DNA from 3 places in the Pseudomonas sp. MDT1-85 genome. Region 2 is predicted to be linked to each of the others. Evidence: predicted binding sites of a transcription regulator. Region 2 holds the regulator's gene; each other region holds the start of a gene.

Region 1 (8,656 bases), 1.3 Mb from region 2:
CGGAGCCTGGCGGCGCAATCGGACGGCGGTGGTGTTCTTTGTAGGACGTTGCCGGGATGTTTGCGGGGCTTAAGATCAAAAGATCGCAGCCTTCGGCAGTTCCTACAGAACACATTGAATGATTGTTCCCACGCTCTGCGTGGTAATGCATCCCGTGACGTTCTGCGTCACATCTACATCTACATCTGGAACGGAACGCGGAGCGTCCCTGGCGGTATTCCCACGCAGAGCGTGGGAACGATCAGCTTACTCGGCGTCAGTTGGTGGATTGAGCTTCGCTTCCAGCTCAGCCACTTTCGCCTCAAGGCTCTCCAACCGTGCCCGCGTCCGTGCCAGCACGACCATCTGGCTATCAAACTCTTCCCGGCTCACCAGGTCCAGCTTGCTGAAGCCGCTCTGCAACAGAGCCTTGAACTGGCTTTCGATTTCGCTTTTTGGCAGTGGGGTGTCGCCGCTGAAGAGGCGGGAGGCGGTGCCGCTCAGGGCGTCGAGGAAGTCTTTGGGCGCGAGCATGGGAAATGTCCTGTCAACAATGGCGGGCAGTGTATCACGCAGTGTCTATAGTCAATCTCGGCAGCTGCGATGCACGCTTTTCGCGCAATCGAGTGGGCAGCCGCGCACTGTTGTTGTGCGTAACGGTTGCGTCAATCGGGCGAAAGGTTCTTCGGCAGCGGCCAAGGTATTGAAATCAATGGGTTTTGGATAGATGGCAAGCTTTCTGCTTAGTCGCTGGTGACCCATGCACTGATGCAGTCGCTGTGACGAATGCAGTGCGCCAAGCGGAACGGGGGAAGTTTCGTGCGGAGTGGTTCGCTGGCGTCGGACGGGCAGGTAAGGCCGACGATGCGTTACAAAGCCAGGCACTGCGCTTAGACTTGAGTCGGGTTTGTTTTCCTGGGGCAAGTCCACCAATTCGGGAGAGAGTTTTCATGAAGCTAGTCACTGCCATCATCAAGCCGTTCAAACTGGACGACGTGCGCGAGTCGCTGTCCGAGATCGGCGTGCAGGGCATTACCGTTACTGAGGTCAAAGGCTTCGGTCGGCAGAAGGGTCACACCGAGCTGTATCGCGGCGCGGAGTACGTGGTCGATTTTCTGCCCAAGGTGAAGATCGATGTCGCCATTGACGACAAGGATCTGGACCGGGTTATCGAGGCGATAACCAAGGCCGCCAACACCGGCAAGATCGGTGACGGCAAGATCTTCGTGGTCAATCTGGAACAGGCGATTCGCATCCGTACCGGCGAAACCGATACCGACGCAATCTAAGCCGCCACACACCCAACGCCCCAGGAGAAAACAATATGACTCTGCGTAAATTCGCAGGGCTAGGAGCCCTGTTGTCCCTCGTAATGCCCGGCCTGGCCATGGCGGCAGACGAAGTGGCGGCCCCAGTCCTCAACTCCGGCGATACCGCCTGGATGTTGACCTCGACAGCCCTCGTGCTGTTCATGACCATTCCCGGCCTCGCGCTGTTCTACGGCGGCATGGTTCGCTCGAAAAACATTCTTTCCGTGATGATGCAGTGCTTCGCCATTACCGGTCTGATCAGCATTCTGTGGGTCATTTATGGCTACAGCATTGCGTTCGACACCACCGGCATGGAGCAAGGCGTCGTCAACTTCAACTCGTTCTTCGGCGGCATGGGCAAGGCGTTCCTCGCCGGTGTCACGCCTTCGAGCCTGACCGGCCCCGCGGCGCTGTTCCCCGAGGCGGTCTTCATCACCTTCCAGATGACGTTCGCCATCATCACCCCAGCGTTGATCGTCGGTGCTTTTGCCGAGCGGATGAAGTTCTCCGCCATGCTGATCTTCATGGGCATCTGGTTCACTCTGGTTTATGCACCAATCGCGCACATGGTCTGGTCCGGCAACGGCGGCCTGATGTGGGACTGGGGCGTGCTCGACTTCGCCGGCGGCACCGTGGTGCACATCAACGCCGGTGTGGCCGGTCTGATTGCCTGCCTGGTATTGGGCAAGCGTAAAGGCTTCCCGACCACCCCGATGGCCCCACACAACCTCGGCTACACCCTGATGGGCGCCGCGATGCTGTGGATCGGCTGGTTTGGCTTCAACGCCGGCTCCGCTGCCGCTGCCAACGGCACTGCCGGCATGGCGATGCTGGTCACCCAGATCGCCACCGCTGCTGCGGCGCTGGGCTGGATGTTTGCCGAGTGGATCACCCACGGCAAACCAAGCGCACTGGGTATCGCTTCGGGTGTGGTGGCCGGTCTGGTTGCAATCACTCCGGCGGCGGGCACCGTGGGCCCGATGGGCGCGCTGGTGATCGGTCTGGCGGCGGGCGTGGTGTGTTTCTTCTGCGCAACCACCCTGAAACGCAAACTCGGTTATGACGACTCCCTGGATGCCTTCGGCGTGCACGGTATCGGCGGTATCCTCGGCGCGATCCTGACCGGTGTGTTCGCGGCACCGGCCCTCGGTGGCTTCGGCACCGTGACCGACATCGGTGCACAAGTCTGGATTCAATGCAAAGGCGTGGGCTTCACGGTGATCTACACCGCGATCGTCACGTTCATCATCCTCAAGGTCCTGGACGCCGTCATGGGGCTGCGTATCACCGAGGAAGAAGAAGCTGTCGGCATCGATCTGGCGCTCCACAACGAACGCGGCTACAACTTGTAAGCACGCGCATGAAAAATTTGCCCGGCTTGCCGGGCATTTTTTTGGTGCGCCAGGCATGGCGCGTTGCGCGCAAGCGCAACCAGCTGGGCTGTGGTGGCCACGCTGGTGACTTGGAGGTGAAAGTCCTCTACACACCCGGCAAGGGGAAGTGTTAGCCAGAGGCAAGGGTGTCGCGGGTGACTGCGAATCTGAAGGAAGCCCGAGGCAAAATGCTGGCCTGACGAACAGGAAGCGGATAGAGGCGGCGCAGCGGGGTAAGAAGGCCAAAATCTTCAAAGCCCAGTACTTGCACGGAACGCTGTGACGTAGATCCGACAGGCATAAGCAGGAAGGTCGCGCGAATTACCCTGGGAGATCTGCACGTTTGCCACTGTGCTACCGCGCGTCGAGAGGCGACGGGATGAGCGTGCAGAAGTCAGCCGAGGCCGTAGTAAGTGGCAAATAACCCTGCCACCAAGGGCCGAACAGGTTATGCCGCCAGTAGGCGTCAGAGTCTCGTTGAATACCGAAATGCAGAAATTTCTCCCAGAGAAGACTGTTACTCCGAGTCCCGGACAGAATCCGAGGATGACGGCTGATAGCGCAAAGGTATCGACGGCGTCTGTGACGTGGACGAACGCGGAGCCGGACACGCTGATGGCGCGGGTGCTTGCACCCGCCAACCTCAGACGTGCGTATCATCGCGTAGTCAGCAACAAGGGCGCGCCGGGTGCCGATGGCATGACGGTCGACCAGTTGGCGGACTATGTGAAACAGTATTGGCCGACCCTCCAGAAGAGGTTGCTGGCCGGCGAGTACCACCCGCAAGGTGTACGCGCCGTCGACATCCCCAAACCCAAAGGCGGCACCCGGCAGCTGGGTATTCCCAGCGTTGTGGATCGCCTGATCCAACAGGCATTGCTGCAACAGCTCACGCCGATCTTCGACCCGCTATTCTCGGACTATAGCTACGGCTTCCGACCGGGCAGAAGCGCCCACCAAGCCATCGAGAAAGCCCGCGCCCATGTGGCGGCAGGGCATCGCTGGTGCGTGGAACTCGATCTTGAGAAGTTCTTTGATCGGGTTAATCACGACATCCTGATGGCTTATCTGGCGCGCCAAATCGAAGACAAGCGGGTGCTCAAGCTGATCCATCGTTACCTCGAAGCGGGAACGATGTCAGGCGGTATCGCCAGCCGACGGCAGGAAGGGACGCCGCAAGGCGGCCCGCTCTCGCCGTTGCTGTCGAACATCCTGCTCAACGAACTCGACCGCGAGCTGGAACGACGGGGGCATCGTTTTGTGCGTTATGCCGACGATGCGAACATCTATGTGCGCAGCCCTCGTGCTGGCGAACGAGTGATGAGGAGTGTTGAGCGCTTCCTGAATCAGCGCCTGAAACTGACGCTGAGCCGGGACAAGAGCCGAGTTGCGAGGTCTTGGAAGTGTGATTACTTGGGTTACGGGATGAGCTGGCATCAGCAACCGAAGCTGAGAGTGGCGACGATGAGTCTAGGTCGCTTGCGCGACCGACTCAGAGAGCTGCTACGTAAAGCGCGGGGCCACAAGATGGCGAATATCATCGAGCGGATAAACCCCGTGCTGCGTGGTTGGGCGGGCTACTTCAAACTGAGCCAAAGCAAACGGCCACTTGAGGAACTGGACGGCTGGGTGCGTCGCAAGCTTCGCTGTGTCGTCTGGCGTCAATGGAAGCGGCCCTCTACGAGGGCGCGCAACTTGATACGCTTGGGACTTAATGAGGCGCGGGCGTGTAAATCGGCAGTCAATGGCCGAGGCCCATGGTGGAACTCGGGAGCGCCTCATATGAATCAGGCGCTGCCGAAGAAGCTGTGGGACCGACTCGGGCTGATCTCGATACTGGATACGATAGATCGGCTTAGCCGTGTAACCTGAACCGCCGTATACGGAACCGTATGTACGGTGGTGTGAGAGGACGGCGGATGTAAATCCGCCTCCTACTCGATTCTGGAATTTGTCCGTGGAGGAGGGGCTGAAAGGTTTTTTCTCACACGTTCAGTCGCGTTTACGACGGGCGTTTTTCTGCGGCCAATGGCTTACACGATTGAAGGAATATTAGGGCCTTTGTTTTTTCACAGAGCGCGCTAGAATGCGCCCCGAACGTGCGGAGAACTGTATGTGGCAACAGACTCTGATTACCCTGCGGGCACGGCCCCGGGGCTTTCATCTGGTAACGGACGAATTACTCGCCGGTTTGCCTGAACTCAAGGCGTGTCGGGTCGGTCTGTTGCATTTGTGGCTACAGCATACCTCGGCGTCGTTGACCATCAACGAGAACGCCGATCCGGCGGTACGTCGCGACTTCGAACGATTTTTCAATCGTCTGATCCCACAAGGAGCAGACGGCTATGAGCATAATGACGAAGGCCTGGACGACCTCCCGGCGCACTTCAAGGCCAGCGTACTTGGCTGTCAGCTCAGTTTTGCCGATCTCGGCAGGCCGACTGGCGTTGGGGACCTGGCAAGGTGTTTATCTGGGCGAGCACCGTGATCACGGCGGTGCCCGTAAAGTCCTCGCCACCGTGCATGGTGAAGGGGCATAAAACCGCTGGTTACCAGCGGTGGTTGATTTTTTTCCGGCAGCCGTCGACAGACAGCAAAGCTGGGCTATAACTAATCTGCTTTTCGCAAGTCATGAGGTAGAACATGAGCGACGATGATCTGGAAAACGACGACCTCGAAGTAGGCGACGAAGACGAAACCGAAGAAGGCCTTGAAGCGGCGGCAGAAGACGTCGCTGAAGATGACGGCGGTGATGCGCCCGTTCCGACTGCCAAAGGCAAGGCCAAGGCTGCGGTATCGGTCGATGAGCTGCCGAGCGTCGAAGCCAAGAACAAGGAACGCGATGCCCTGGCCAAGGCCATGGAAGAGTTTCTTGCACGGGGCGGCAAGGTGCAGGAAGTGGAGGCCAATGTGGTCGCCGATCCTCCCAAGAAGCCTGATAACAAGTACGGCAGTCGGCCTATCTAAGCGCCTGCTTCTTGCTTGCTGAAAAAGCCCGCCGTCGCTGCGGGCTTTTTCATGGGCGGTGTCAAAAGTCTTGGGTTCGACGTGATCCAGTGTGGGAGCGAGCCTGCTCGCGATGAGGCCGTCTATTCAATATTGATGTTGGCTGACACACCGCTATCGCGAGCAGGCTCGCTCCCACAGGAGTATGTGTGTATTCAGTGTCAGTGTTGGGCATTCCACCGCGCCAATAACCCCGGCAATTCGTTCAAACTACGAATCTGGGCATCCGGCGCCTTCTCGGCTTCCCACACCTTGCCCGCCGGGTTAAACCAGATTGCCCGCAACCCCGCCTGCTGAGCGCCGGCAATGTCATCGCCAGGATGGTCGCCAATATGCACCGCTGTTTCGGCGGTCGCGCCGCCCCGTTGCAGCGCTTCATGAAACAGTCGCGCATCCGGCTTGGCGATGCCGATGTCTTCGGCACACAGGGCAAACTTGAAGTAATCAGCCAGCCCTAACCGACGGACATCGGCGTTGCCGTTGGTGACCACGCCCAAGGCGTAATGGTTGGCCAGAATCTCCAGCGTCGGCTCGACTTCAGGGAACACCTCAATCTGATGCCGGGCATGCAGAAACACTTCGAAACCCTGATCGGCCAGGTCAGATGCGTCGGTATGTCCGTAACCGGCTTCTTCCAGCGCATGGAACAACACCCGCCGACGCAGGGCACTGATGCGGTGCTTGAGGCTCGGTTCGTTGCTCAGCACTCGCTCGCGAATCGACCACAAATGCTCCACCGGCACCGCGCCCAGGTTCGGTGCGTGCTCGGTCAGCCATTCACGCAATACGATTTCGGCGCTGGCGATCACCGGGGCGGTGTCCCACAGGGTGTCGTCGAGGTCGAAGGTGATCAATTGGAGGGTCATGAATCATCGCCTTTAATGCGTTTGGCCCGTGGATGGGCGCTGTCGTAGACCGTCGCCAGGTGCTGGAAGTCCAGGTGGGTGTAGATCTGAGTGGTCTTGATGTCCGAGTGACCGAGCAGTTCCTGCACCGCGCGCAAGTCCTGAGAGGACTCCAGCAAATGGCTGGCGAAGGAATGTCGCAACATGTGCGGGTGCAGGTTCTGCCCCAGCTCGCGTTCGCCGGCAGTCTTGACCCGCACCTGAATCGCCCGAGGGCCGAGGCGCCGGCCTTGCTGGCTGACAAACACGGCGTCGTCCGCCGGGTTGGTCATTGCCCGCAATGGCAACCATAACTCCAGTGCTTCGCGGGCTTTTTTGCCCACTGGCAACAGTCGAGTCTTGCTGCCCTTGCCGAGCACCTGGACCATGCCGTCAGCCAGGTCCAGCTGATCAAGGTTGAGCCCGGTCAGTTCCGAAAGTCGCAAGCCGGAGGAATAGAACAGTTCCAGAATCGCCTGATCCCGACGCGCCAGAAAATCATCCTCTACCGCGCCCTCAAGCAGTTGCAGTGCGCGGTCGGTGTCGAGGGTCTTTGGCAGGCGGCGTTCACCCTTGGGCGGTGCCAGGCCGTTGGCCGGGTCGTGGTCGCACAGACCTTCGCGGTTCAGATAGTGATAGAGCCCGCGCACTGCCGACAGCAGTCGCGCCAGGCTGCGGGACGATTGACCTTGGGAATGCAGGCGAGCGATCAGGCTGCGCAGGCGCTGGATGTCCAGCGTGGCCCAGCTGTCGATGTTCTGTTTGACGCACCAGCCCAGCACTTTGTCGAGATCGCGGCGGTAGGCGTACAGCGTGTGCGGTGACACCTGCCGCTCACTGCGCAGGTGTTCGCAGTAAGCGTCCAGTTGTCGTTCCATGGTCAGCGTACCGAGCGCAGGGAGCTGTTGACGCGTGGCAGCACGCGGCCCATGACTTCGGCGATGTAACTCAGGAACAGCGTGCCCACCGAGCTCTTGTAGTGCTGCGGATCGCGGCTGGCGATGGCCAGAACGCCGTGGATGCCCTGGTGACTGATGGCGACGACGGCGGTGGAGCCGATCTGCTTGCGCTGTTCTTCGCCGAACAGGAAGTCCAGTTCGTGTTCGCGCAGGCTGCCGCTGACGCTTTTGTCTTCCGAGAGCAAGCCGCCGATGGCCGTTTGCGCGTCGGCATGCGTCACCCACCGGCCCACCGGCATCGGGTTGTCACCCAGCAGGATCAGGCTGACGAAGGGCACCTGGAAGTCCTGGCGCAGACTGTCTTCAACGCTGATCACCACATCTTCCAGGCTGGTGGCGTCCATCAGCGCGAGAATCAGGCGGCGGGTCTTGTCGAAGAGTCGATCGTTGTCGCGGGCCACGTCCATCAAGTGCGAGAGGCGATGACGCATCTCGATATTGCGGTCGCGCAGAATCGTCATCTGACGTTCGACCAGCGAAATGGTGTCGCCGCGCTGGTGCGGAATGCGCAGCGCCGGAAGCAGTTCTTCGTGCTCGACGAAGAAATCCGGATGAGCCTCCAGGTACGCGGCAATCGCCGCCGCCTCAAGGCTTTCGGAAGGGGATTCGTCGGGCTGTAGGGCGGGAACCTGAGGCTTGTCGGTCATGGATTTGGCTCACTCAAAGACGCACTTGTCCTTCGTATACGCGCACTGCCGGGCCGGTCATCATGACTGGTTGGCCTGGGCCTGCCCATTCAATGGACAGACGCCCGCCGGGCAGGTCGATCAATAGCGGCGAATCCATCCACCCCTGGCTGATCGCGGCCACTGCGGCAGCACAGGCGCCGGTTCCGCACGCCTGGGTTTCCCCGGCCCCGCGTTCCCAGACGCGCAACTGCGCGCGGCTCCGGTCGATGACCTGGAGAAAACCGACATTGACCCGCGCCGGGAAGCGCGGATGATGTTCGATTTTCGGTCCCAATTCATGCACCGGTGCGTTGTTGATGTCGCTGACCCGCAACACGGCATGGGGGTTGCCCATGGACACCGCGGCCAGTTCGACCGTGGTGCCGTCGACGTCGACCTGATAGCTCAGGGCCTGGCTCGGGGCTTCGAACGGAATCTCGGCCGGTACCAGGCGCGGGGCACCCATGTTGACGCTGA
Region 2 (11,382 bases):
GGCGCAGTTTTTCACGCACTTCCTTGCGATCGAGCATGCTGGCGATCTGGCGCAGTAGCTCCAGGTGCGCATCGGTGGCGGCTTCCGGGACCAGCAGAACGAACAGCAAGTCAACCGGGGCACCGTCGATGGCGTCGAAATCGATAGGGGCTTCCAGATGCAGCAGGGCACTGATTGGCGAGGTGCAGCCTTTGAGCCGGCAATGGGGGATGGCGATGCCGTTGCCGAAACCGGTAGAACCGAGTTTCTCACGGGCAATCAGGGCCTCGAAGACGTCCTGCATTTCCAGATCCGGTACTTCGCGGTGGATAAGGTTGGCAATCTGCTCGAGGGCTTTCTTTTTACTGCCACCCGGCGCGTTCACTTGGGAACGGCCGGGGGTCAGGATGGTTTCTAGTCGGATCATGGATTGGGGGTGTTAACGACCGGTCGCGCCCTGGAGGAGGCTCTGGGTCTTTTCCTTATGCTTTTTGAGTTGGCGATCCAGCTTGTCGGTCAGCAGGTCGATGGCGGCATACATGTCCGTATGCTCGGCATTGGCGACCACTTCTCCGCCGGGAATATGCAGCGTGGCTTCGATCTTCTGCAGCAGTTTTTCGACGTTCATCGTGACTTGCACATTGGTGATCTTGTCGAAATGCCTCTCCAATCGGTCGAGTTTTTCGCCGATGTAGGTGCGCAGGGGTTCGGTCACTTCCAGTTGGTGTCCACTGATGTTGACTTGCATACAGCTTCTCCTTCGTTGCCAGTGCATAAAGCGGTAGATCAGATGATCTACCACTGGAACGCTGTGGCGTGGCTCTACATCAACCGCTTGCGTTCGCTCGAAGGCGCGATCCCGAGGGATTCGCGGTACTTGGCGACGGTGCGGCGAGCCACCTGAATGCCTTGTGCCTCCAGTAAACCAGCGATCTTGCTGTCACTCAACGGCTTTTTCTGATTTTCCGCGGCAACCAGTTTTTTGATGATCGCGCGAATCGCTGTGGACGAGCATTCACCGCCTTCGGAGGTACTGACGTGGCTGGAAAAAAAGTATTTCAGTTCATAGATGCCCCGTGGGGTATGCATGAATTTTTGCGTGGTCACCCGTGAAATCGTCGATTCATGCATGCCCACCGCTTCGGCAATGTCATGCAGCACCAACGGCTTCATGGCTTCGTCACCGTATTCAAGAAAGCCGCGCTGATGCTCGACGATCTGGGTGGCGACTTTCATCAGGGTTTCATTGCGGCTTTGCAGGCTCTTGATGAACCAGCGAGCTTCCTGCAACTGATTACGCATGAAGGTATTGTCAGCGCTGGTATCGGCGCGGCGCACAAAACCGGCGTATTGGGCATTGACCCGCAGGCGTGGCACCGATTCCTGATTCAGCTCCACCAGCCAGCGCTCGTTGTCCTTGCGCACAATCACGTCGGGAACGACGTATTCGGCTTCGGTGGACTCGATCTGTGAGCCCGGGCGTGGGTTGAGGCTCTGGACCAATTCAATAACCTGGCGCAGCTCATCTTCCTTGAGCTTCATGCGGCGCATCAGCTGGCTGTAGTCGCGGCTGCCGAGCATGTCGATGTAATCGGTGACCAGGCGCTTGGCCTCGGCCAGCCAAGGGGTCTTGGCGGACAGTTGGCGCAATTGCAGCAGCAGGCATTCCCCGAGGTTGCGGGCGCCGATGCCAGCGGGTTCGAATTGCTGAATGCGGTGCAGGACGGCTTCGATTTCGTCCAGTTCGATGTCCAGTTCCGGGTCGAACGCTTCGAGGATTTCCTCGAGGGTTTCGTCCAGGTAGCCCTGATTGTTGATGCAATCGATCAGGGTTACGGCGATCAGACGATCGGTGTCGGACATCGGTGCCAGGTTCAGCTGCCAGAGCAAATGACTTTGCAGGCTTTCACCGACCGACGTACGGGTGGTGAAATCCCACTCGTCGTCATCGTTGCTCGGCAGGCTGCTGGCGCTGGTCTGGTAGACGTCCTCCCACGCAGTATCGACGGGCAATTCGTTGGGAATTCGCTCGTTCCAGTCGCCTTCCTCGAGGTTATCCACCGTCGGAGCGGTTTCCTGGTAGGAGGGTTCCTGGACATCGGCGTTGGGTTTCTGTTCGGCGCTATCGGCCAAGGGGTCGGCGTTATCGAAGTCGTCGCCTTCTTCCTGGCGTTCGAGCATCGGATTGGACTCCAGGGCCTCCTGGATTTCCTGTTGCAGGTCCAGGGTCGACAATTGGAGCAGGCGGATGGCCTGTTGCAGCTGCGGTGTCATCGTCAGCTGCTGGCCCATTCTCAAGACTAGCGATGGTTTCATGGCAGGGGCTTAACACCTTATTCGCCGGCGCACATGCGCCATCCACTACAGGGCGCCGAAGCGCCAAACATAAGCAAATTATATGCCTGAAACTGAAGTGTTTGCCTAGAGCGCTGTAACAATAAAAAGTTATTGATTTTTTATTGAAGCGAGCGCTCTCTCGGCGACCCGGGCACCTCGGGTGCTTACAGGCGGAACTCGTGGCCCAGATACACTTCCTTGACCAGTTCATTGGCCAGGATGGTGGCGGAGTCACCTTCAGCGATCAGTTGGCCATCGTTGACGATGTAGGCGGTTTCGCAGATATCCAGGGTCTCACGAACGTTATGGTCCGTGATCAGCACGCCAATGCCTTTGGCCTTGAGGTGATGGATGATCTGCTTGATGTCGCCCACCGAAATCGGGTCTACACCGGCGAAAGGTTCGTCGAGGAGGATGAATTTCGGATTGGTAGCCAGTGCCCGGGCGATTTCCACGCGGCGGCGTTCACCACCGGACAGGCTCATGCCGAGATTGTCGCGGATGTGGTGGATGTGAAATTCCTGCAGCAGGCTTTCCAGCTCCTGGCGACGACCGGCCTTGTCGAGCTCCTTGCGGGTCTCGAGGATGGCCATAATGTTGTCGGCCACAGACAGTTTGCGGAAGATCGACGCTTCTTGCGGAAGATAGCCGATACCCGCCTTCGCACGACCGTGCATTGGCTGGTGGCTGACGTCCAGGTCGTCGATCAGTACGCGGCCCTGATCGGCCTGTACCAGGCCGACAATCATGTAGAAGCAGGTGGTTTTGCCGGCGCCGTTAGGGCCAAGCAGGCCGACGATCTGACCGCTGTCGATGGACAGGCTGACGTCGCGCACGACCTGACGGCTCTTGTAGCTCTTGGCCAGATGCTGAGCTTTCAGAGTTGCCATTACTGGGCCTTTTGCTCGTCGGATTTCTTCTTCGGCTGGATCACCATGTCGATGCGAGGGCGTGCCTCGGTGACCTTGTTACCCGTGGCGCGACCGGCGCTCGCAAGCTTTTTGACCGTGTCGTAGACGATTTTCTCGCCTTGGGTGACGTTGTTGTCCTTATCGATGACTTTGGCGCGATCGATCAGCACGACGCGGTTTTGCGAGGCGTGGTACTGGATAGTTACGCCGTAGCCCTGAACCGGCTTGGTGTCGCCCGCCGTTTGCAGTTGCTCGAAGTAGGCTAGGTTGCCCACCGAAGTCACCACGTCGATGTCGCCCGCCGGGGTGCGGGTGATGGTCACGGTGTTGCCGGTAACCTTCATCGAGCCCTGGGTGATGATCACGTCGCCTTTATAGGTAGCAACGCCATTCTTGTCGTCCAGTTGGGCATCGTCGGCCTGAATGCGGATAGGCTGCTCTTGATCGTTCGGCAGAGCCCAGGCGCTCACGCTTCCCAGTGCTGCGCCCAGACTGAGCAAAATAGGGAGAGTTTTAACGAGCCTCATACTGTCCTCTTACGTTCGATAGCAGGTGTATCCTGCTTTCTTTCAAGTACGCTTTCATTCCGTTGCCTGTTGATACACCGCCAGCGCCGTCGATTCTAACGGGTTGATCGGTCTGCGCATATTGCTGCTGCGGGAACACTGTCATACGGGTGGTGGTAATCAGGGTTTTGCGGTTTTTTTCGTCGAAACGTGTGATACGTACCGAATCAATCAGCTCGACCTGAGTGCCGTCCGGGTTGACTTCGCCGCGCTCGCTCTGGACGTGCCAGGGGAATTCGGTGCCACGGAACATGTTCAGGTCAGGATTGGTCAGCAACGTCACCTCGCTCACTTTCACGTGTTCGACCTTGTCTGACGTCATCTCGTATTGCAGTTTGCCGTCGGGCAGGTACTGCACGCTGTGGGCGTTGATGGCGTAATAGTCGATCGCGCTTTCATCGACCTTCACCACCGGTTTGTCGAGGAAGCGTTCCGGGCTGATGTTCCAGTAGCCGACTGCCGCAAAAATCGCTGCGATGCAACCGAACACCAGGATGTTGCGAATTTTTTTGCTCAGCATGATGGGCTCACAGGTACGCGGCATTGGCCGCATCAAGGCGGCCCTGGGCGCGCAGGATCAATTCGCAGAATTCGCGAGCGGCACCCTCGCCACCGCGGGCCTGGGTGATGCCATGGGCGTGTTCGCGCACGAAACTGGCAGCGCTGGCCACCGCCATGCCAAGGCCGACGCGGCGAATCACCGGCAGGTCTGGCAGGTCGTCGCCGAGGTAGGCCACTTGTTCATAGGTTAGGTTGAGCTGGCCAAGAAGTTCGTCGAGCACCACCAGTTTGTCTTCGCGACCCTGATACAGATGTGGAATGCCGAGGTTCTTCGCGCGCCGCTCGACCACTGGCGTTTTGCGGCCGCTGATGATCGCGGTCTGCACGCCGGCGGCCATCAGCATTTTGATGCCCTGGCCATCGAGGGTGTTGAACGTCTTGAACTCGCTACCGTCTTCGAGGAAGTACAGGCGCCCGTCGGTCAGCACGCCGTCGACGTCGAATACCGCCAGTTTGATCTGTTTGCCGCGTTGCAGCAGGTCCGTGCTCATTACATTACTCCTGCGCGCAACAAGTCGTGCATGTTCAAGGCGCCGACCGGGCGGTCTTCGTTGTCGACCACTACCAGCGAGCTGATCTTGTGGTCTTCCATGATTTTCAGCGCCTCGGCGGCGAGCATCTCGGCGCGGGCGGTCTTGCCGTGGGCGGTCATCACTTCATCAATGGTCGTGCTGTGGATATCAATGGTGCGGTCCAGGGTGCGGCGCAGGTCGCCGTCGGTGAAGATCCCGGCGAGCTTTCCATCTGCGCTCAGGACAACGGTCATGCCCAACCCCTTGCGGGTCATTTCCATCAAGGCATCCTTGAGCAGCGTACCGCACATGACTTGCGGTAATTCGGTGCCGGTATGCATGACATTTTCCACTTTCAGCAACAAACGGCGGCCAAGGGCGCCACCCGGGTGGGAAAAAGCGAAATCTTCAGCGGTAAAGCCGCGAGCTTCAAGCAAGGCAACGGCGAGAGCGTCGCCCATGACCAGTGCTGCGGTGGTCGACGAAGTAGGTGCCAGATTCAGCGGACAGGCTTCGTGTTCGACGCTTACATTGAGGTTGACTTCCGCTGCCTTGGCGAGCGGGGACTCGGGGTTGCCGGTCAGGCTGATCATTTGAATGCCCTGGCGCTTGATCAGCGGCAGCAAGGTGACGATCTCGTTGGTCGACCCGGAGTTCGACAGGGCCAGGATGATGTCATCACGGGTGATCATGCCCATGTCGCCATGGCTGGCCTCGGCCGGGTGCACGAAGAAGGCCGTGGTGCCGGTGCTGGCCAGGGTGGCGGCGATCTTGTTGCCGATGTGCCCCGATTTGCCCATGCCGACCACGACCACGCGGCCTTTGCTGGCCAGAATCATCTCGCAAGCACGTACGAAATCCGCATCGATATGGGGCAGCAAGCCTTGTACGGCTTCCAGTTCGAGGCGGATGGTACGTTGTGCTGATTGAATCAGGTCGCTGGATTGGTTCATGTCAGAGATCGAATAGCCTGATGAAAAGGCGGCGATTATAGCGGTAATGATCAAAACCCTCACGCAAGTTCGTCGCGGTTTGTCATTCCTTGTTACCGAATCTCTCTAAATAGATGATTTCAGGCGGTCATGTTGCTGAACATGCCCGGCTTGGGCCTTGGGCGCTTGAGCTTTGCAGTGATATAGTTCGCCGCCAGTTCGGCCTGCCCGGGGAGGTATGTGCTTTCGCCAGAAAGCCAGGCGTCCGAGTGAGAGGCTGCATCGCAAGGAGTTTAGATGAGCGCCGATAACGCCTACGCGGTCGAGCTGAAGGGACTGACCTTCAAGCGCGGCACGCGCAGCATTTTCAATAACGTCGATATCCGCATACCGCGCGGCAAGGTCACCGGCATCATGGGGCCTTCCGGGTGTGGCAAGACCACGCTGTTGCGGCTGATAGGCGCACAATTGCGCCCCACCAGTGGTGAAGTCTGGGTCAATGGCCAGAACCTGCCAACGTTGTCGCGCAACGATCTGTTCGATGCGCGCAAGCACATGGGGGTGCTGTTTCAGAGCGGCGCGCTGTTTACCGACCTTGATGTGTTCGAGAACGTCGCCTTTCCGCTGCGTGTTCATACCGCGCTGCCGGAAGAAATGATCCGCGACATTGTCCTGCTCAAGTTGCAGGCAGTGGGCTTGCGTGGCGCCATCGACCTGATGCCCGACGAATTGTCCGGCGGTATGAAGCGTCGCGTCGCGCTGGCACGGGCAATTGCTCTCGATCCGCGAATCCTTATGTACGACGAGCCTTTCGTCGGCCAGGACCCGATCGCCATGGGCGTGCTGGTGCGCCTGATCCGCCTGCTCAACGATGCACTGAACATCACCAGCATTGTGGTTTCCCACGATCTGGCCGAGACCGCGAGCATCGCTGACCACCTTATTGTGGTGGGTGACGGGCAAGTGTTGGGCCAGGGCGCACCCAAGGATTTGATGAAGTCGGATGAGCCACGTATTCGTCAATTCCTGACTGGCGAACCCGACGGCCCGGTCGCGTACCACTTTCCAGCGCCGGATTACCGCGCAGATCTTCTGGGGAAGCGTTGATGCGCAAGATTTCATTGATAGAACGGGTGCGCCGTTTCGGTTATGGCGGCATCGATGTGATGGCGGTGTTCGGGCGTTCAGCGTTGTTCCTGTTTCATGCCTTGCTCGGTCGTGGCGGCATCGGCGGCGGTTTCGGCTTGCTGGTCAAGCAACTGCATTCGGTGGGCGTGATGTCCCTGGTGATCATCGTGGTCTCCGGGGTGTTCATCGGCATGGTGCTGGCCTTGCAGGGCTTCAACATTCTGTCCAGCTACGGTTCGGAACAGGCCGTCGGGCAGATGGTTGCGTTAACGCTGCTGCGTGAACTGGGGCCGGTGGTCACGGCCTTGCTGTTCGCCGGGCGCGCAGGTTCGGCGCTGACCGCCGAAATCGGCAACATGAAGTCCACCGAGCAATTGTCCAGCCTGGAAATGATCGGGGTCGACCCGCTCAAGTACATCATTGCCCCGCGCCTGTGGGCCGGCTTCATTTCCTTGCCGGTGCTGACGATGATTTTCAGCGTGGTGGGTATCTGGGGCGGTTCGTGGGTGGCCGTCGACTGGCTGGGTGTCTATGAAGGCTCCTACTGGTCGAACATGCAAAACAGCGTGACGTTTGTCGACGACGTGCTCAACGGCGTTATCAAAAGCATCGTTTTTGCCTTCGTCGTGACCTGGATCGCCGTATTCCAAGGCTATGACTGCGAGCCCACTTCCGAGGGGATCAGTCGTGCCACTACCAAGACCGTGGTGTATGCCTCTTTGGCTGTACTCGGCCTGGACTTTATTTTGACCGCCTTGATGTTTGGAGATTTCTGATGCAAAACCGCACCCTGGAAATCGGTGTCGGCCTTTTCTTGCTGGCTGGCATCCTGGCTTTGCTGCTGTTGGCCCTGCGGGTCAGTGGCCTGGCTCCGACGGCGAGCACCGATACATATAAACTTTATGCATATTTCGACAATATCGCTGGTTTGACGGTCAGAGCTAAAGTGACCATGGCCGGTGTCACCATCGGCAAGGTCACCGCAATCGATCTGGATCGCGACAGCTTCACCGGTCGGGTGACCATGCAACTGGAAAAACGCGTAGATAACCTGCCGACTGACTCCACTGCATCTATCCTGACCGCTGGCCTGTTGGGTGAGAAATACATCGGTATCAGCGTGGGCGGGGAAGAAACCCTGCTCAAGGAAGGGGGAACCATCCACGACACGCAGTCGTCGCTGGTGCTCGAGGACCTGATCGGTAAATTCCTGCTCAATACCGTTAGCAAAGACGCCAAATGAGGAGCTTTTGAATGATCTCTATCTTGCGACGTGGCCTGTTGGTGATACTCGCGGCTTTGCCGTTGATGGCTAACGCTGTGGCGTCGCCTTCGGCGCACGAACTGGTACAGGACACCACCAATCGGTTGTTGGCGGATCTTTCCGCCCACAAGGAAAAGTACAAGCAGGACCCGCAGGACTTTTACACGGCGCTGAATACCATCGTCGGACCTGTGGTGGATGCCGAAGGTATTTCCAAAAGCATCATGACGGTCAAGTATTCACGCAAGGCTACGCCCGAGCAGATGCAGAAGTTTGTCGAAAACTTCAAAAGGGGCCTGTTCCAGTTCTATGGCAATGCCCTGCTGGAGTACGACAACGAAAGCATCACCGTTGACCCTGCCAAGGATGAATCGGGAGACCGTACCAGCGTTGGCATGAGGGTCAAAAGCAGCAGCGGCGCGATCTATCCTGTGTCTTACACACTTGAAAAGATCAATGGCGAGTGGAAGCTGCGCAACGTGATCATCAACGGCATCAACATTGGCAAGCTGTTCCGCGATCAGTTCGCTGATGCGATGCAACGCAATGGCAACGATCTGGACAAAACCATCAACGGTTGGGCCGGGGAAGTCGCCAAAGCCAAGGAAGCCACCGAAAAATCCACCGAGACCCAAACCCAATGAGTGAGTCGGCCATTCGCATGAGCGAAGCCGGCGAGCTGCTGCTCAGCGGCGTGCTGGATTACCGGACAGGCCCGAACCTGCGCAAGCAGGGGCAGGCGCTGATCAAGTCCAGTAACGCGGCTGCGCTGGTGGTTGATTGCTCCGCGGTGGAAAAATCCAGCAGCGTCGGCTTGTCGCTGCTGCTGTGCTTCATGCGCGATGCTCAGGCGGCCGGCAAGGCCCTGAGCATTCGTGCGATACCCGAAGACATGCGTGAAATCGCTCAGGTCAGCGAATTGACCGAGCTGTTGGCGCATCCCTGAACCGCATCTATAAAGAAGCCCCCCGTCAGAGTCCTGCTTCCCGGGGTTCGCAGGCGCGGGGCTTTTTTGTATGATGTCCGACCCGCGCGCACAGGGCGCCGATTGAGGTTGAGCATGCAGGCCACCGAAGTGAAGAGCTTTCTTGAAGGAAAGCTGTCCGAGACTCTTTTACAAGTGCAGGTAGAAGTTGAGGGCGAAGGCTGCAACTTTCAGCTGAACGTGATTAGCGATGAACTGGCGGCGTTGAGCCCGGTGAAGCGTCAGCAGCAGATTTATGCCCATTTGAACCCATGGATCACCGATGGCAGCATCCATGCGGTCACTATGAAATTTTTCAGCAGCGCGGCCTGGGCCGAGCGCACCTGAGCCCAAGGGCGTCGAGATTCTTATGGATAAATTGATTATTACCGGTGGCGTTCGTCTTGATGGCGAAATCCGCATCTCCGGGGCAAAGAACTCTGCCCTGCCGATCCTGGCTGCAACCCTGTTGTGCGATGGCCCGGTTACCGTTGCCAACCTGCCGCACCTGCACGACATCACCACCATGATCGAGCTCTTCGGTCGCATGGGCATCGAGCCGGTGATCGACGAGAAGCTCAGCGTCGAAATCGACCCGCGCACCATCAAGACCCTGATCGCGCCGTACGAATTGGTGAAAACCATGCGTGCCTCGATCCTGGTGCTGGGCCCGATGGTTGCCCGTTTCGGTGAAGCCGAAGTCGCACTGCCTGGCGGTTGCGCCATCGGTTCGCGTCCGGTCGACCTGCACATCCGTGGCCTCGAAGCCATGGGCGCAGTCATCGACGTCGAAGGCGGCTACATCAAGGCCAAGGCCCCTGAGGGCGGCCTGCGCGGTGCGCACTTCTTCTTCGACACCGTCAGCGTGACCGGTACCGAGAACATCATGATGGCGGCCGCTCTGGCCAAGGGCCGCAGCGTGCTGGCGAACGCCGCTCGCGAGCCTGAGGTCATCGACCTGGCGAATTTCCTGAACGCCATGGGCGCCAAGATCACTGGCGCCGGCACCGATACCATCACCATCGATGGCGTCGAGCGTCTGCACCCGACCACTTACAAGGTGATGCCTGACCGTATCGAGACCGGCACCTACCTGGTGGCGGCAGCGGTGACCGGCGGTCGTGTGAAGGTCAAGGACACCGATCCGACCATCCTCGAAGCCGTTCTGGAAAAACTCCGCGAATCGGGTGCTGAAATCACCTGCGGCGAAGACTGGATCGAGCTGAACATGCACGGCAAGCGGCCAAAAGCCGTGAACGTGCGGACCGCTCCATACCCGGCGTTCCCGACCGACATGCAGGCGCAGTTCATCTCCCTCAACGCCATTGCCGAAGGCACTGGTGCGGTGATCGAGACGATCTTCGAAAACCGCTTCATGCACGTTTACGAACTGCACCGCATGGGCGCTCACATCCAGGTCGAAGGCAACACCGCCATCGTCACCGGCATCGAAAAGCTCAAGGGCGCGCCAGTAATGGCCACCGACCTGCGTGCTTCCGCCAGCCTGGTAATCTCGGCGCTGATCGCCGAAGGCGATACCCTGATCGACCGCATCTACCACATCGACCGTGGTTACGAGTGCATCGAAGAAAAACTGCAGATGCTGGGCGCCAAGATCCGCCGCGTTCCGGGCTAGTAGCTGCTTTGGGCACAGGGACGTGCCCGCTGAATTCGTTTCGAGTCGAGGGTAGTCTTTTCATTAGATAGACGCCCTCGATGTGTGTCCGGCGCCGATTGCGACCGGACATGAGTACCTTGATAAGGACTGACGTTTCCCATGTTGACTATCGCACTGTCCAAGGGCCGCATCCTTGACGACACCCTGCCGCTTCTGGCTGAAGCGGGCATCGTGCCGACCGAGAATCCGGACAAGAGCCGCAAGCTGATCATCCCCACGACCCAGGCCGACGTGCGCTTGCTGATCGTGCGCGCCACCGATGTGCCGACCTACGTCGAGCATGGTGCCGCGGACCTCGGCGTCGCCGGTAAAGATGTGCTGATGGAATATGGCGGCCAGGGTCTGTACGAGCCTCTGGATCTGCGAATTGCCCTCTGCAAGCTGATGACCGCCGGCCGTGTCGGCGATGTCGAGCCCAAGGGGCGTCTGCGGGTGGCGACCAAATTCGTCAACGTTGCCAAGCGTTACTACGCCGAGCAGGGCCGTCAGGTCGACATCATCAAGCTCTACGGCTCGATGGAGCTGGCGCCGCTGATCGGTCTGGCAGACA
Region 3 (11,382 bases), 1.0 Mb from region 2:
TGGTCGAATCGGCGCGAATGAACTCATCGTGATCGAGCAGGATGATGCCGTTCTGGTCCTGTACCGGCACCAGCGACTTGTTGAACGAACCGTTTGCCCGTGCCCGCGCCGCCTTCTGCTGGGAGAGCAACGCGAAGGCATCGACGTCCCGACGGCTGAAGCCTTCAATCGTGGCAATCAGGTCGGCACCCACGCCTTGGGGCGTGAAATGGTTGTGCAAATTGGTTTCCGGGTCCAGCGCCCAAGCACCGCCGTCGCTGCCCATGGGCACGCGGGACATCGATTCGACGCCACCGACTACCACCAGGTCTTCGAAGCCGGAACGCACTTTCATCGCTCCGAGGTTCACCGCTTCCAGCCCCGACGCGCAAAAGCGATTGAGCTGCATGCCAGCCACGCTGACGTCCCAATCGGCCACCTGCGTGGCGGTCTTGGCGATGTCGGAACCCTGCTCGCCGATGGGCGTCACGCAACCGAGCACCACATCGTCGACCTGACTGGTGTCCAGGGACGTGCGCTGCTGCAGCGCCGTCAGGAGCCCGGCCACCAGATTCACTGGCTTGACGCTGTGCAAGGCGCCATTGGCCTTGCCTTTACCCCGGGGCGTGCGTAACGCGTCGAATATCAAAGCTTGGGTCATGGTGTCCTCGAACCTGGTGGTGGATAAAGATCAAAAGATCGCAGCCTTCGGCAGCTCCTACAGGAGACCGTGTGATCCTGATCTTTATGCCCCTCACCTTATGCCCAGCAGCCGTGGATTCAATGACCACAGCGCTCATTGGCATTGACGGTCACGCTCAGACGAACGGTAGTCTGCTATCGGATAAACCGATTCCCATCACCAAGCTGTCTAGCAAACGGGCGCCCAAGAAGCTGGCCATAAGCCTCATGCCTTTTTAAAAGCGATGAGTACTCAGCACATACGAAAGGGATCTAAGCCAAGCGTGACGCGGGCCCTAAGGTAAACCTGTACGAAGTTGTCGTCGGGTTTTGCCGAGGCACTCGTCCTACAGGAAGTGCAGCGCTCTGCCGTCATGGATATGCAGGCAGGCACCAGGAAATAACAAAAAAGGCGGTCAAGCCATGTTCAAGCATTCGAAAGTACGTCAAGCCGGGCTCATTCTATTCGCCACAACACTGTTGTTGATTTTGCCGAATCTGACCAAGGTGATTGGCTGATCGAGCATCAGGGTTTCGTTTCGCCTGATAAAAATGTGACTGGCTCGCTACCCGGGTCAGCGTGGCTGTGCCAACCTTTGCGGCACTTCCACGACATGGACGGCGATCATTTGAAAGCGCTCATTCTATTTGGGGCCTTGCTGCTCAGCATGCCTCTGTCTGCCGCACAGCTGAATCTTGAGCTGGGCGCGAGTTCTCGCACCTGGCAGACCGAGCAATTGCTCAAGCATCCTCAGGTTCAGACCATCACGATCACTAACGACGTTTCCTACAAACGGGACATGCGCTATCGCGCCGTGCCGTTGGCGGCATTATTGACGGGCATCAAGCCTGACGATCATCTGCAAGCCGTTGCCCTGGACGGTTTTGCCGCCGAACTGGCCGCCGCGCCGTTGCTCGATACCCAAGGGGCGCGGGCCTGGTTGGCAATTGAAGACCCGGCCCAGCCTTGGCCGCCGTTGTCAGAGGGCAAGCACAGTGCGGGGCCGTTTTACCTGGTCTGGACCGATCCGCAGGCAGGCAACATCAGCCCCGAGCAATGGCCGTTCGAAGTCGCCAGCATCAAGCGCATGGCCCCGGTGGCCGAACGCTTCCCTGCCCTGCTGCCCGATCCTGCGCTGATGGCGGACGATCCGGTGAACAAGGGCTTTGCGCTGTTTCAGAAGAACTGCCTGGCCTGTCATCGACTCAATGGCGCGGGGGATTCGCAGTTCGGGCCGGACCTGAATATTCCGTTCAACCCGACCGAGTACTTCGGCGCGGATTTCCTCAAGCGCTACATTCGTGATCCGCAGAGCTTGCGTCAGTGGCCGCAGGCGAAGATGCCGGCGTTCGCGACGACGGTGTTGCCGGAGGCGGATCTGGAGTTGTTGGTGGGGTATTTGAAGCATATGGCGGGACGCAAAGTGAAGCCCTGACGGTATTCCCCTGTGGGAGCGAGCCTGCTCGCGATGGCGGACTTTCAGTCAGTAAATCTGTGGCTGACACACCGCTATCGCGAGCAGGCTCGCTCCCACAGGGAATTTGTGAAAACCCGGATTACTGCTGTTGCACCGAGATCACCGGCGTCGGCGAAACAAACACCTTCGCATGCATCTGCTCGCACCCGCCCCCACGGCGCATGCCGCGTACCGGGCAGGCGTCGAGGTAATCCAGGCCCACGGCCAGTTTCAGGTGACGCTCCGGGCGAGCCAGTTCGTTGGTTACGTCGAAACTGTACCAGGCGTCATCCAGCCAGGCTTCAGCCCAGGCGTGACTGGCCAGGTGTTCGCAGTTCTCGCTGTACAAATACCCCGACACATAACGCGAGGGAATGCCCAGGCTGCGGGCGCAGGCGAGGAACGCATGGGTGTGGTCCTGGCAGACTCCGGAACGCCCGGCGAAAGCTTGCGCGGCGCTGGTGTCCACTTCGGTGGAACCCGGCGTGTAGGTCATGTGCTGGTTCAGGCCATGCATCAGATCAATCAGCGCCGTACGATCCCGGCGTTGTTTGCAGGCCTTCTCGGCAAACGCGCGCAGGGCTTCGTCGGCTTCGGTCAGGCGCGTGAAACGCAGGAACGGCAGCACCGACTGGCTTTCATGCTCGGCTTCGCGCAGCTCGTCGATGTCTACCTGCCCACGGGCGCCGATAATGATTGCCTCGTGGGGTTCGTCCAGGGTCAGCACATGCAGAATGTTGCCGAACGGATCGAGTTGCGCGCGCACCGGGCGTGGCAAATCAAGCTGCCAACTGAGCACGTGTTGGCGTTCGCTGTCGTGGGGGGTCAGTCGCAGGTACTGGATGCTCGCCCGCACCTGATCTTCGTAGTGATAGGTGGTCTCGTGGCTAATGGAAAGTCTCATGCAGCCTCCAGGTAGGAACTGTGTATGGCGTTGCCCAACTGGCGCACCAGCGGGATGAACTCGGTCAGCCAGGCGTGCAGGCCTTCGTCGAGAATTTCGTTGATACCGGTGTAGCGCAGGCGAGCGTCCATTTCCGCGGCCAGGCGTTGCGCGGGACGACCGTTGGCCCCCGGCAATTGGGCGAGAATCTGGTCGATTTCTTCGGTACAGGCCCTCAAGGATCGCGGCACATCCGCACGTAGCAACAGCAATTCGGCCACATGCCGGGCGCCAGGGGCGTCGCGATAGATCTCGGTATAAGCCTCGAACGATGACAAGGCTCGCAGCAAGGCGCTCCACTGGTAATAGGCGTGGGCCGTGCCGTCGCTGACTGCTTCGGCCTGATCGCCGGCCATTTCGTAACGGGCGTCGAGCAGGCGCAACGTGTTGTCAGCCCTTTCGATAAAGGTGCCCAGACGAATGAACCGGAACGCGTCGTTACGCATGATGGTGCCATAGGACGCACCGCGGAACAGGTGGGAACGTTCCTTGATCCACTCACAGAAACGGCTCATGCCGTAGCGACTCAAGCCCTGCTCGGCGATCCCGCGAATTTCCAGCCAGGTAGCGTTGATGTTTTCCCACATGTCGGCGGTGATTCGCCCACGCACCGCATGGGCGCTGGCTCGCGCGGCACCGAGGCAGCTGTAGATGCTCGCCGGGTTAGCCGCATCCAAAGCGAAAAAGTGCAGCAGCCGTTCGGCATGCAGGTCGCCGTGGCGCTCCAGGTAATCGTCAAGAGTGCCGGTGATCAGCAATGGCATGGCGAGTTCGTGCAAGCCATCGCCACGACCGTCCTGAGGCATCAGTGATAGCGAATAACTGATGTCGAGCATCCGTGCGAGGTTTTCGGCCCGCTCCAGGTAACGCGACATCCAATACAGATCCGAGGCAGTTCTACTTAACATGGCAGGCTTCCTTCAATCCTCGACCACCCAGGTGTCCTTGGTTCCACCGCCCTGGGATGAATTCACCACCAGGGAGCCTTCGCGCAGGGCAACACGGGTCAAACCGCCGGGCACAACCCGGGTTTCGCGGCCAGACAATACAAACGGACGCAGGTCGATGTGGCGTGGAGCGATGCCGTTTTCGACAAAGGTCGGACAGGTCGACAGCGACAGCGTCGGTTGCGCGATGTACGCGTGGGGCTTGGCTTTGATCCGTGCGCGGAAAGATTCGATTTCCGCTGCCGTCGCCGCCGGCCCCACCAGCATTCCGTAACCGCCGGAGCCCTGGGTTTCCTTGACTACCAGCTCTGGAAGATTGGCCAGCACGTGGGACAGTTCAGAGGGATTACGACACTGCCATGTCGGCACGTTCTTCAGGATCGGCTCTTCATCCAGGTAGAAACGGATCATGTCCGTGACGAATGGATACACCGACTTGTCGTCCGCGACCCCGGTGCCGATGGCATTTGCCAGCACGACGTTGCCGGAGCGATACGACGACAGCAGCCCTGGAACGCCGAGCATCGAGTCCGGGTTGAACGCCAGCGGATCGAGGAACGCATCGTCGAGGCGACGATAGATCACGTCGACGGCTTTCGGCCCGTCCGTGGTGCGCATGAACACCTTGTCATCACGCACAAACAAGTCCGCGCCTTCCACCAGCTCCACGCCCATTTCCCGGGCCAGAAACGCATGCTCGAAAAACGCGCTGTTGAAGCGCCCCGGCGTCAGCACCACCACGCTCGGGTTGTCGATCGGGCTGGAGCTTTTCAGGGTATCGAGCAACAGATTCGGATAGTGGTCGATCGGCGCGATGCGCTGGGCCGCGAACAACTCGGGGAACAATCGCATCATCATCTTGCGGTCTTCGAGCATGTAGCTCACGCCGCTGGGTGTACGAAGATTGTCTTCGAGCACGTAGTACGTGCCGTCGCCATCGCGCACCAGGTCGACACCGGAAATGTGCGAATAGATATCGCGGTGCAGATCCAGCCCTTGCATCGCCAACTGGTATTGCTCGTTGGCCAGCACTTGCTCGGCCGGGATGATGCCAGCCTTGATGATGCGCTGCTCGTGATAGAGGTCGGCAAGGAACATGTTCAATGCCTTGACCCGCTGAATGCAGCCGCGCTCGACGACCCGCCATTCACTGGCGGGAATACTGCGGGGAATGGTGTCGAAGGGAATCAGGCGTTCTGTCCCCTGCTCATCACCATAGAGCGTGAAAGTAATCCCGGCACGATGAAATAACAGATCGGCCTCGCGTCGCCGTTGTGCCAAAAGCTCGTCAGGCGTTTCGGCCAGCCAACGGGAAAACTCCCGATAATGCGGGCGGACCTGGCCGCCGGCATCGTACATCTCATCAAAATAGGTGCGGATCATGCCGTACTCCTTGTCACCCGGACATCCAGGCATTCGCAAGGCCCGTGCCATCGGCATAAACGCTTTGATATCAATCAGTTGGATAATGGCGCTGCACGCACCGCACCAATCCTGTGCGGTAAATGCCCCAACCTGATTGCCCCCGCTTCATGGCGAAGCAATGCTGTCGCCTATCAGCAGCATAGTCAGAGTTGATTTCACTGCCCGGGGGGCGGTGCGGATAATCGGCGCATTCGCTGGAAAGATGACCCGGCACTTACCGAACTTCCCTTTTAGCCGCCTGTTTAGGTGGCTTTTTTTTGCGTTTTTGAAACGTTATGAATCAAAAGCACGATCAAGAGATCGCAGCCTCGTTTCACTCGACAGCTTCTACAGAGTGAAACGAGGCTGCGATCTCTTGAGCTTGCTTTCTAAAACCCACAAACGAAAACGGCCAACCCAAAGGTCAGCCGTTGCTGAGTGTTGTCACTGTTCATAAGACTATGCGAGTAACCCTCGTACCTCCTGCTTGACGCCCCATCCCTCGATGATACCGCCCAGAGGCTCGACCACCGCCTCGAAGTTCTGCTCAAAGTCGCCGATCCCGTCATAGGTGGCGTACATCACTTTGCTCAGTTCCAGATGCCACGCGCCGTCGTCGCGCACGCTGATCTGGGCATTCAAGGATTCACCACAGAAATGACCTGCCGCCCTGCGTGCCCGCTCCTCGTCCGGAAAAATGGCGTAGAACTCGATGGGATGGAATCGTGAAAAGTCGAAACCGCCTTCTTTCATGCGGCGCAGCACGCTGCTGCTGATGTCTTCTTGATAGGCTGTGCTCATGAAACGTCCCCCTCAGACTGATGGATAGACTTTCCGTATTCCCTGCACTTTCAACCGATTGGTGAAAGCGATACGGCGACAGAGGTTGCCGACGGGAAACAAGCATGTAGCTGACAAGACCAGACCTTAGCGAGTCATTCGCTGATCTCGCTTGCAGAGTAGCCCCTGGATAGAGCTGCTGCCAAGGCCTGGGTGTGAATGTGACAAGAGGTGTATCAGATCGGGGTAATACTGATGATTTCAATGCTGTTCTGGGATTTCAGACTTTTGACGGTCGGATCATCGGTACGACCCTCCAGATCATTGAGATCCAATTCGGCAGCGACCGGCAGGCACCGGGCGCGAATGAGTTTGGCGGCTTGCTCGCTATTCGGGCATTCCTCGCACTCGAAGAGTTCGTCCACTGTTTCACCGTGATCATCCACGAAAGTGATTTTCCACTTTTGCATCGGTGCCTCCTCGATAAAACCCATGGATGGGCTTACTTCTATCTGGACTTTTGCCCTGAGTGATCGTTCAAACGGATTACCGCGTGCTGGCATGAAAAAATACAAAACCTGAGCGAAGCTTGCTCGCGAAGGCGGTGTATCAGTTGATAGGTGTATTGGCTGATACACCGCCTTCGCGAGCAAGCTTCGCTCCTACACAGGGTTATGCGTACATTTTTAGTCGTTGCTGGGTTTGTTCACCGCTTGCAGTACGTATTGCGGCAAGGCGAAGGCACCGATGTGGATTTCCGGGTTGTAGTAGCGGGTGATGATGCCGCTGCCAGCGAACCGCTGTTGCAGGGTTTCGCGGGACAATTTGCGATAGGCGGTATTGGTTGCGCCCCAAGCGAAGGTCATCGCGCCGCCGATGTAGGTCGGCACGGCCGCCTGATAGAAGTGCCAGTCCGGGAACAGGCTGCGCAGACGGCCGGCGGTGGTTTTGACTTCTTCGATCTGCATGAACGGCGTGCCGTTCTGCGTCACCAGAATGCCGCCTTCGTTCAGGCAGCGACGGCAAGCCTGATAGAAGTTTTCGGAGAACAGCACTTCGCCCGGGCCGATCGGGTCGGTGGAGTCGGAAATGATCACGTCGAACTTTTCGGTGGTGGTGGCGACGAAACGCATGCCGTCGTCGATCACCAGGTTCAGGCGCGGGTCATCGAACGCACCTTTGGAGTGGTTCGGCAGGAATTCCTTGCACATGTCGACCACGGTGCCGTCGATCTCGACCATGGTGATGTGCTCGATGCTGCGGTGCTTGGCCACTTCACGCAGCATGCCGCCGTCGCCGCCGCCGATGATCAGTACGCGCTTGGCGGTGCCATGGGCGAGGATCGGCACGTGGGTGAGCATTTCGTGGTAGATGAATTCGTCGGCTTCGGTAGTCTGGATCACACCGTCCAGCGCCATTACCCGGCCCATGCGCGGGTTTTCGAAGATCACCAGGTGCTGGTGTTCGGTGCGCACTTCGTGCAGCAGTTTTTCCATGCGAAAACGCTGGCCATAACCGTCGTAGAGGGTTTCCAGGTACTCGCTGGTTGGGGTATTGCTCATGGGAAGTGCTCCGTGAATGCGGGTGGCAACGGACGGTTACCCGCCCATGACGGCCAATCGATCCGTTCGATTGACCGGGAAAGGCGCGCATTTTACGTCGCGGAATATGACAGGTCGAACCTTCGTCATTGAAGTACATGCAGAACAATGTGGGAGCGAGCCCGCTCGCGATGACGGCGGCACCGTCAACATCAATGTTGCAGACAGATCGCTATCGCGAGCAGGCTCGCTCCCACAAGGAAAATGCGTTGTGCCTGAGGATGCAGTCAGATCCGCACATTGCCCCGTGGCCCGGCGATGGCCCAGATGATCAGGCCCAAAACCGGCAGCAGGAGGATCAATAGCACCCAGATGATTTTCATCCCGGTCTCGGCGCCACTTTTAAGCACGTTGATGATGGCCCAGATATCCAGGGCTAGAATAATCAGGCCAACCAGGCTGTTGAACGTGGAACCCATGGTGACGCTCCCGAAGAGTGATATGCACTCTTAGGATAGTCGGGCCTTGCGAGGGTTCCGTTTTATTACCGTTCTAGACACCTTCAGACGTGGATCGCCACTTTCAGGGCTTCCAGGGATGGCGCGGCGGCGATGCCGACTTCGGCGCACAATTCCAGCACCCGTGGCACGTCGTTACCGTAGACCAGCACCACTTGCAGTTCGTCGTCGAGCAACTGGCTGAAGTTCATCAGCGTGTAACCGCCGTTTTCCTTGTTCATGCTGCTCATCTGCACCTGAATGCGATTGAGCGCCGTCAGGGCTTCGGTCTTGGCCAGTTGCTTGGGTTTGATGTTGAAATCGACGCCGGGGCCGAACGAAGCGACGATTTGCGCGAACAGATCCATGTAGGTATCGGCCTGGAACAGCACGGTTTCCGGCAGGCTGCCGACCACTACCCACTCGCCCAATGGGATCGGGAAGGTATCGTCGTAGTTGATGTCCGGATTGGCCGTCAGAAAAGCCTCGGGATCGGCGTAGGCCTGAGCCGCTTCGTCAGCGAGTTTCAGGATTTCGTCCTCGCTCATGCACCCGGAGCTGATTTTGCTGATGAGTTCGACGAGTGCGGCTTTCATGAGGTGGATCCTGTAGCGAGGGAAATTTGAGGGCGCGAAGGATAGCGCAGGTTAAGCGTGAAGACGAAAAGATCGTCCGAAGGCTCGGGCCGCGTTCGGACGATCTTTTAATGTGATCAGTCGAGCAATTTCTGTAGCTGAGCGGTGGTATCAACCGCGCCCATGGTCTTGGCCGCGTCCAGCGCGGACACACCGTTGGCATCCTTGGCTTTCGGATCGGCGCCTTTGCTGATCAGGTAGTCGACGATTTCGACGCGGTTGAACATCGCGGCCATCATCAACGCAGTGCGACCGTCGAAGGACGAACCTTCCACTTGCGCGCCACCTTCCACCAACGCCTTGACCACCGCCAGATCACCCTTGAACGCCGCGCCGGCAATCGGGCTCTGACCGTTGTCATTGCGAATTTCAGGATCGGCCTTGTGCTCGAGCAGGACTTTTACCGTCTCGACATGGCCGTGGTACGCGGCGAGCATCAGCAAGGTGTCGCCCTTGTGGTTGCGCAGGTTCGGCGGCAAGCCCTTGGTCAGCAGCGCAGCCATCATGGCCGCATCGCCCTCGCGCGCTTTGTTGAACACCTGTTCGGCAAATTCAGCAGCCTCTTCAGGCGTCATCTGGCGGCTTTTGTCTGACATTGGGGACTCCACATTCGGTCAATCGGAAAGCCGATAGTTTCCCGAGCGGTCAGGAACCTGTCACTTCTTTTTTCTCATGGAAAGCCATAGCCACATTCAATAAAGGCCACATTCAATAAAGGCCACATTCAATAGCGACACTTTCAATAGCGGTGCTTGCCGCCGCGAATATCCGCCAGCACCTGCTCGGTGACTTGCACGTAAGTCTGGGTACCCGGCAACCAGGCGTAGATCGGGTCATCGCCGGTTTTGTTCGGGTCGAAGGCTTCGTCCTTGAGCCGGGTCTTCTGATATTTGAAGGTCCCGGTGGTCTCCATTTTCACTTTCACCCGTAGGAAAAGTGGCACCGCATAGGCAGGCATTTGTTGCCTGGCGAACGCCAGCAACTCGCTGAAATCCAGGGTCGCCAGGGATTCAGCCGGCGTGATTGCCGCCATCCCGGCACGCCCGTTGGTGTTGTGAATTTCCACGCCATAGGCCACTGCTTCGGCGATGTGTGGGTGTTGCAAGAGGATGTTTTCGACCTCGGTGGTGGAGACGTTTTCACCCTTCCAGCGGTAGGTGTCGCCCAAGCGATCGACAAACTGCGCGTGGCCAAAACCGATGTTGCGCAGCAGGTCACCGGTATTGAAGTAACGGTCGCCCTTCTTGAACACGTCGTGGAGCACGACTTTTGCGGTCTTCTGCGGATCGGTGTAGCCGTCGAGCGGCGCCTTGTCGTCGATCCTCGCCAACAATAAACCTTGTTCGCCCTTGGCCACTTTGCGCATGAAGCCCTTGGCATCACGCGTGGGTGCGCCACTGTCGTGGTCGTACGCCACCAGCTCCCAGGACATCAGGGAAAAACCGATGGTGTTGTCAAAATTGAGGATGTTGGTGAAGCCGATATTGCCATCGCTGGCGGCGTACAGCTCGCAGATATGGTCAACGGCAAAACGCGTCTTGAACTCGCTCCACGCGCCGGGGCGCAGACCATTGCCGATCATCTTCGTCACGCTGTGGCGACTGTCATCGGCGCTGGGCGGTTGATCCACCAGGTAGCGGCACAATTCGCCGACGTAACCGAGGGTGGTCGCCCGGTATTTGCGTACGTCACTCCAGAACTGGCTGGCGCTGAACTTGCGGCGGATGGCAAACCCCGATGCCCCGCTGATTGCCGAGCCCCAGCACACGCAGAGCCCGGTGGCGTGGTACAGCGGCAAGGTGCAATAAACAACGTCCTGCGGCTGCATATCAAGAGCGATCAGCCCGAAGCTGGCGGAGCTGCGCATCCAGCGACCGTGCTTGAACACCCCGGCCTTGGGCAACCCGGTGGTGCCCGAGGTGTAAATGTAGAAGCAAGGATCGTCTAGAAAAACCTTTTGGCTGCTGGCGGGGTTATCGCTGCACGCTTCGGCACTGGCCGTCATCAGATTAATGAAGCCATCGGGCGAAATGCCCGGATCGCGATAAGTATCTTGATCGGCAACAAACCAGGTGCGCGCCGCGTCGATGGACACCCGCTCGCGGACCGCATTAAAGGCTGGAACCAGCTCTTCTCCGACCACGATCGCCACGGGCGCTACCAGGTTCAGGCTATGGGCCAGGGTATCGCGGGTCTGGGAGGTATTGAGCAAGGCGCTGATCGCGCCGACCTTGGCCATCGCCAAAATCGTCACCAGCAGCTCTGGACGATTTTCGATAAAAACCGCCACCACATCGCCCTTGCCGATGCCTTGGGCGATCAGGTGATGGGCAATGCGATTGGCCCACTGATTGACTTGCGTATAAGTGAGCGCCACTTCGTTCTGCAGCAAGGCCGGGCCATCGGGGTTGCGCAATGTTGCCTGTTCGAAGCTCCAGGCGAGACCACACGGTTGGGTCGGGTCCTTGACGTTGGCGGCTTTCATGCCCTTCACCACGCGGGGAATGGCTTTGGCAAT

The links. Region 2 encodes sigma-54, which starts transcription at its own class of promoters, with help from an activator protein. Its sites were predicted from a motif close to ANTGGCATNNANNTTGCTNT; they were not measured.
Positions count from the first base shown of each region.
Region 1: glnK (P-II family nitrogen regulator) is a predicted target of sigma-54. The motif match lies at 706-725, and genes of this name have one in related genera.
Region 3: ACYZT2_RS10430 (circularly permuted type 2 ATP-grasp protein) is a predicted target of sigma-54. The motif match lies at 5,423-5,442, and genes of this name have one in related genera.

Region 1 is NZ_CM142715.1:196-8,851, reverse strand. Features, by position in the region: gene ACYZT2_RS00050 (accessory factor UbiK family protein) at 247-513, opposite strand; gene glnK (P-II family nitrogen regulator) at 930-1,268, shown strand; gene ACYZT2_RS00040 (ammonium transporter) at 1,304-2,641, shown strand; gene ltrA (group II intron reverse transcriptase/maturase) at 3,113-4,534, shown strand; partial or broken gene ACYZT2_RS00030 (secondary thiamine-phosphate synthase enzyme YjbQ) at 4,776-5,202, shown strand; gene sutA (transcriptional regulator SutA) at 5,306-5,629, shown strand; gene ACYZT2_RS00020 (HAD family hydrolase) at 5,830-6,534, opposite strand; gene xerC (tyrosine recombinase XerC) at 6,531-7,430, opposite strand; gene ACYZT2_RS00010 (DUF484 family protein) at 7,433-8,158, opposite strand.
Region 2 is NZ_CM142715.1:1,264,332-1,275,713, forward strand. Features, by position in the region: gene ptsN (PTS IIA-like nitrogen regulatory protein PtsN) at 1-406, opposite strand, end outside; gene hpf (ribosome hibernation-promoting factor, HPF/YfiA family) at 419-727, opposite strand; gene ACYZT2_RS05585 (RNA polymerase factor sigma-54) at 802-2,295, opposite strand; gene lptB (LPS export ABC transporter ATP-binding protein) at 2,481-3,206, opposite strand; gene lptA (lipopolysaccharide transport periplasmic protein LptA) at 3,206-3,754, opposite strand; gene lptC (LPS export ABC transporter periplasmic protein LptC) at 3,741-4,313, opposite strand; gene ACYZT2_RS05605 (KdsC family phosphatase) at 4,321-4,845, opposite strand; gene ACYZT2_RS05610 (KpsF/GutQ family sugar-phosphate isomerase) at 4,845-5,819, opposite strand; gene ACYZT2_RS05615 (ATP-binding cassette domain-containing protein) at 6,096-6,905, shown strand; gene mlaE (lipid asymmetry maintenance ABC transporter permease subunit MlaE) at 6,905-7,702, shown strand; gene mlaD (outer membrane lipid asymmetry maintenance protein MlaD) at 7,702-8,169, shown strand; gene ACYZT2_RS05630 (MlaC/ttg2D family ABC transporter substrate-binding protein) at 8,181-8,834, shown strand; gene ACYZT2_RS05635 (STAS domain-containing protein) at 8,831-9,136, shown strand; gene ACYZT2_RS05640 (BolA family protein) at 9,251-9,502, shown strand; gene murA (UDP-N-acetylglucosamine 1-carboxyvinyltransferase) at 9,525-10,790, shown strand; gene hisG (ATP phosphoribosyltransferase) at 10,932-11,382, shown strand, end outside.
Region 3 is NZ_CM142715.1:2,282,819-2,294,200, reverse strand. Features, by position in the region: gene ACYZT2_RS10450 (acetyl-CoA C-acetyltransferase) at 1-640, opposite strand, end outside; gene ACYZT2_RS10445 (c-type cytochrome) at 1,275-2,096, shown strand; gene ACYZT2_RS10440 (transglutaminase family protein) at 2,218-3,021, opposite strand; gene ACYZT2_RS10435 (alpha-E domain-containing protein) at 3,018-3,968, opposite strand; gene ACYZT2_RS10430 (circularly permuted type 2 ATP-grasp protein) at 3,981-5,390, opposite strand; gene ACYZT2_RS10425 (ribonuclease E inhibitor RraB) at 5,871-6,212, opposite strand; gene ACYZT2_RS10420 (hypothetical protein) at 6,428-6,661, opposite strand; gene speE (polyamine aminopropyltransferase) at 6,878-7,753, opposite strand; gene ACYZT2_RS10410 (PLDc N-terminal domain-containing protein) at 8,020-8,211, opposite strand; gene ACYZT2_RS10405 (hypothetical protein) at 8,295-8,825, opposite strand; gene ACYZT2_RS10400 (ankyrin repeat domain-containing protein) at 8,942-9,460, opposite strand; gene ACYZT2_RS10395 (long-chain-acyl-CoA synthetase) at 9,604-11,382, opposite strand, start outside.